Regions from separate parts of the Comamonas squillarum genome, predicted to be linked through region 2. Evidence: riboswitches for the same ligand, from Rfam matches in the RefSeq annotation. Region 2 holds a riboswitch; the other holds the start of a gene.
What was found. Region 2 has a riboswitch for S-adenosylhomocysteine ahead of metH (methionine synthase). Riboswitches for the same ligand answer to the same signal wherever they lie in the genome.
Positions count from the first base shown of each region.

Region 1: linked by a shared signal. The riboswitch ahead of ahcY (adenosylhomocysteinase) and the one ahead of metH (methionine synthase) in region 2 are both predicted to bind S-adenosylhomocysteine.

Region 1 is NZ_CP104377.1:4,359,802-4,362,258, forward strand. It holds gene N4T19_RS19875 (precorrin-3B synthase) at 1-218, opposite strand, end outside; gene N4T19_RS19880 (response regulator) at 397-1,101, shown strand; S-adenosyl-L-homocysteine riboswitch at 1,120-1,218, shown strand; gene ahcY (adenosylhomocysteinase) at 1,292-2,457, shown strand, end outside.
Region 2 is NZ_CP104377.1:3,409,052-3,411,508, reverse strand. It holds gene gltS (sodium/glutamate symporter) at 1-995, opposite strand, end outside; S-adenosyl-L-homocysteine riboswitch at 1,221-1,333, shown strand; gene metH (methionine synthase) at 1,369-2,457, shown strand, end outside.

The sequences.
Region 1 (2,457 bases), 950 kb from region 2:
GCATCGCCATCGAGCAGGCCCTGCGCGGCCAGGGCCGCCAGCAGCGCGCCATGCCCCGCAGGGGCGACGCCGCGCAGCTGGATATTGGCGCGGCTGGTCAGCTCCAGCAGGCCGGCGCCATGCTCGCTGGCCAGCTCGGCCAAGCGCAGCGCCTGCCCGGCCGACAGCCTGCCCAGCGGTGGGCGCACCCGCACCACCAGCCCATCGCCAGAGGCCATGGGCTGCCAGGCGCCAGGACACCAGCCTTGGGTCTGTGGAAGGGGGGAGGGTGGGGTGGCAAACATGGAGCAGGCGGCAGCGCAGTCGCAATGCCGGGGTGCTGAAGTGTAGCGAAGTGCCCGCTTGCTGCCGGCCAGCAGGCACAAACCACCCCGGTTTTTTGTCACAATCGGGCGCATGACGCTTGCTGCCCCCCGCATCCTCTTGGTGGACGATGATCCGCATATCCGCCGCTTTGTGCGTCTGGCCATGGAGGACGAAGGCTGGCAGGTCTTTGAGGCCGACAGCGCAAGGCGTGGCCTGATTGAGGCGGCCAGCCGCCAGCCCGATGCGCTGGTGCTGGACCTGGGCCTGCCCGATGCCGATGGCAAGACGCTGATCACCGAGCTGCGCGGCTGGAGCGGCCTGCCGGTGCTGGTGCTCTCGGCCCGCGACCAGGAGGACGAGAAAGTGGCGGCGCTCGATGCGGGCGCTGACGACTACCTGAGCAAACCCTTTGGCGTGCCCGAGCTGCTGGCGCGCCTGCGCGTGATGCTGCGCCGCAGCCAGCGCAGTGGCGGCGAGCAGCCTGGCAGTACGGTGCACTTTGGCGATGTGGAGGTGGACCTGGCAACGCACGAGGTGCGCCAGGCGGGCGCTGCCGTACACCTGACGCCGATCGAGTTCCGGCTGCTGGCGGCGCTGATCGCCGGCCAGGGCCGGGTGCTGACGCACCGCCAGCTGTTGCTGCAGGTCTGGGGGCCGGAGTACCTGGACCGGCCGCACTACCTGCGCGTGCACATGGCCAACCTGCGCCAGAAGATCGAGGCCGAGCCGGCCCAGCCCCGGCACCTGCTTACCGAGCTGCAAGTGGGCTACCGTCTGGTGGGGTTACAGGGCTGATGCCCTTATAATCGCGTTCCATCCGAGGAGCGTTGCAGCGTTTCCCAGTCTGGCCAGGCGCCAGACCACCATGGGGCGTGAGGCTCGGATTTCATCTCGCAACGACGCTCACCCACGCTTTCTGTGCGGTGAGATGGTTCTTCCCTTCTTCCGCGGAACGTGGTTTTTCATTCAATTTTTGGAGAAAACCATGAACGCTGCTGTTCGCTTCAATCCCGCTGACTCCGCGATTACCGATATTTCCCTGGCCGCTTGGGGCCGCAAGGAAATCAAGATCGCCGAAACCGAAATGCCTGGCCTGATGGCCGTGCGTGAAGAGTTCGCCGCTGCCCAGCCCTTGAAGGGCGCGCGCATCACCGGCTCGCTGCACATGACCATCCAGACCGCCGTGCTGATCGAGACGCTGACGGCGCTGGGCGCCCAAGTGCGCTGGGCCTCGTGCAACATCTTCTCGACCCAGGACCACGCAGCAGCGGCCATCGCCGAGACCGGCGTGCCCGTGTACGCGATCAAGGGCGAGTCGCTCAAGGACTACTGGGACTACACCCACGCGATCTTTGAATTCGGCGCCAAGGGCACCGAAGGCGAAGGCCCGAACATGATCCTGGACGACGGCGGCGATGCCACCATGCTGATGCACCTGGGCAAGAAGGCCGAGAAGGACATCTCCGTGCTGGCCAACCCCGGCAGCGAAGAAGAGAAGATTGTGTTTGCCGCGATCAAGGCCAAGCTGGCCGTCGATCCGACTTGGTACAGCCGCAAGTCGGCCCAGATCCTGGGCGTGACCGAAGAGACCACTACTGGCGTGCACCGCCTGAACGAAATGTCGGCCAACGGCTCGCTGCTGTTCCGCGCGATCAACGTCAACGACTCGGTGACCAAGTCCAAGTTCGACAACCTCTACGGCTGCCGCGAATCGCTGGTGGACGGCATCAAGCGCGCCACCGATGTGATGATCGCCGGCAAAGTGGCCGTGGTCGCTGGCTACGGTGACGTGGGCAAGGGCTGCGCCCAGGCGCTGACTGCGCTGCGCGCGCAAGTCTGGGTGACCGAGATCGACCCGATCAATGCCCTGCAAGCGGCGATGGAAGGCTACAAGGTCGTGACCATGGAGTACGCCGCTGACAAGTGCGATATCTTCGTGACCACCACTGGCAACAAGGACATCATCCGCCACGAGCACATGGTCGCGATGAAGGACGAGGCCATCGTCTGCAACATCGGCCACTTCGACAACGAAATCGATGTCGCATCGATCGAAAAGTACGAGTGGGAAGAGATCAAGCCGCAAGTCGACCACATCACCTTCCCCGATGGCAAGAAGATCATCCTGCTGGCCAAGGGCCGCCTGGTGAA
Region 2 (2,457 bases):
GCCAGCGCCACGGTCTGCACCGCCAGGATGAGCATCAGCGGCCCGGCCAGATCGGCCAGCTCCCAGAGCTTGAGCGACAGCAGCGCAATGGCCAGGTAGATCGACAGGCCGGCGTTGCCAAAAACATCGATGGCGCGGTCAAACACTTTGAAGCCAAAGCCGTAGTCGAGCACATTGCGGATCACCACGCCGCCGCCCAGGGCCCAGACAAAGGTGGGCAGCTGCAGCATCGTGCCCTGGGTGGCGCTGGTCATGAACTCGGCAAAGGCCAGGCAGCCGGCAAACAGCGCCAGGGTCTCGATGGCGGCCTCGGCGGTGATCAGGCGCGGGGCGGTGTTGGGCGTCTCGAAATTGGCGACCTGGCTGCTGTCGTTGCCTGGGGTGTGCTCACTCACTTCCTTTTCAGCCAGCGTGCGTGGCTGGGCCAGCTGGTGGCGCGTGATCAGGCGCTTGGCCAGAGGGCCGCCCAGCAGGCCGCCGATGACCAGGCCAAAGGTGGCGCAGGCAATGCCCAGCGCGGTGGCGCCGCTCAGGCCGTATTGGTTCTCCAGCACCGAGCCCCAGGCGCCAGCGGTGCCGTGGCCGCCCAGCAAGGTGATCGAGCCCGCGACCAGGCCAATGAGCGGATCCAGCCCCAGCAAGGTGGCCAGGCCCACGCCGACACCGTTTTGCACAAAGATAAAGGCGACGATGACGCCCAGAAACACCACCAGGCCCATGCCGCCTTCGCGCAGCTTGGCAAAGTTGGCGCTCAGCCCGATCGACGAGAAGAACACCAGCATGAAGCTGGTCTGCATGCCGGTGGCAAAGGCCAGGGTCAGGCCGGTGGCCTGGTGCAGCGCAAAGATAAGGGCGGCCACCACCAGGCCGCCGGAAACGGGCTCGGGGATGTTGAAGTCGCGCAGGAAGCGGATGTGCCGCGTCAGCCACTTGCCCAGCAAGAGCACGAGGACGGCAAAGATCAGGGTGTAGTAAGCACTGAAACTCAGATGCAAGGGAATTCTCCTCAAAGTGCAGGTCTGGACCTGTTTGAAAACAGAAAGCCGGTGTTGCCTATGGGTTGGCGTTGTTTGCCGGCAAAGCGCTGCAATATGGGTGAATGCCGAAGCATCGTCTGATTGAATAGGGCTATAACCAACAATGGTGAATGGTGTTTTTGGCTATGGACAAGCCCCTCTGCCTGTGCTTTGGCGCCCGGCCTGGCTTAAAATGCAGGGCCTTGTTCCAAGGAGCGCTGCAGCAGGCCGGTGGTACCCCCATCGCAGGCCTGTCAGGCTTGGGGCAGGTCGACGGGCATGCCGCGCATGGCCCGCATCAACGGCGCTCACCTGTTCTGTCTCTGTTTTCTGGTTTTCACAGGTGAGCCCCATGTCCGCGTCTGCTGCCCCCGTTTCCGTTCCTCCCATGCGCCTGTCGGGCCTGGAGCCCGTGTTTGTTGGCGAGGACAGCCTGTTTGTCAACGTCGGTGAACGCACCAACGTGACGGGCTCCAAGGCCTTTGCGCGCCTGATCCTGAACGAGCAGTACGAAGAGGCGCTGGCCGTTGCGCGCCAGCAGGTGGAAAACGGCGCCCAGGTGATCGATGTGAACATGGACGAGGCCATGCTCGACAGCAAGGCCGCGATGGTGCGTTTTCTGAACCTGATCGCCTCCGAGCCCGATATCGCCCGCGTGCCCATCATGGTCGACAGCTCCAAATGGGAGGTGATCGAGGCGGGGCTGCGCTGCATCCAGGGCAAGGGCATCGTCAACTCCATCTCGATGAAAGAGGGCGTGGACGAGTTCAAAGCGCATGCGCGCCTGGTCAAGCGCTATGGCGCCGCCGCCGTGGTCATGGCCTTTGACGAAAAAGGCCAGGCCGATACCTACGAGCGCAAGATCGAGATCTGCGAGCGCGCCTACCGCATCCTGGTTGACGAGGTCGGTTTCCCGCCCGAGGACATCATCTTCGACCCCAACATCTTTGCCGTGGCCACCGGCATCGAAGAGCACAACAACTACGGCGTGGACTTCATCGAGGCGACGCGCTGGATCAAGCAGAACCTGCCCGGCGCCAAGGTGAGCGGCGGCGTATCGAACGTGTCGTTCTCGTTCCGCGGCAACGACCCGGTGCGCGAGGCGATCCACACGGTGTTCCTGTACCACGCAATCCAGGCGGGCATGGACATGGGCATCGTCAACGCCGGCATGGTCGGCGTCTATGACGACCTCGAGCCGGTGCTGCGCGAGCGCGTCGAAGACGTGGTGCTCAACCGCCGCCCCGACGCCGGCGAGCGCCTGGTCGAAGTGGCCGACAGCGCCAAGAGCGGTGCCAAGGACGACAGCAAGAAGCTCGAATGGCGCGGCACGCCCGACAGCCCCAAGACGGTGAATGAGCGCCTGTCGCATGCGCTGGTGCATGGCATCACCGACTTCATCACCGAAGACACCGAAGAGGCCTACCAGGCCATCGTCGTG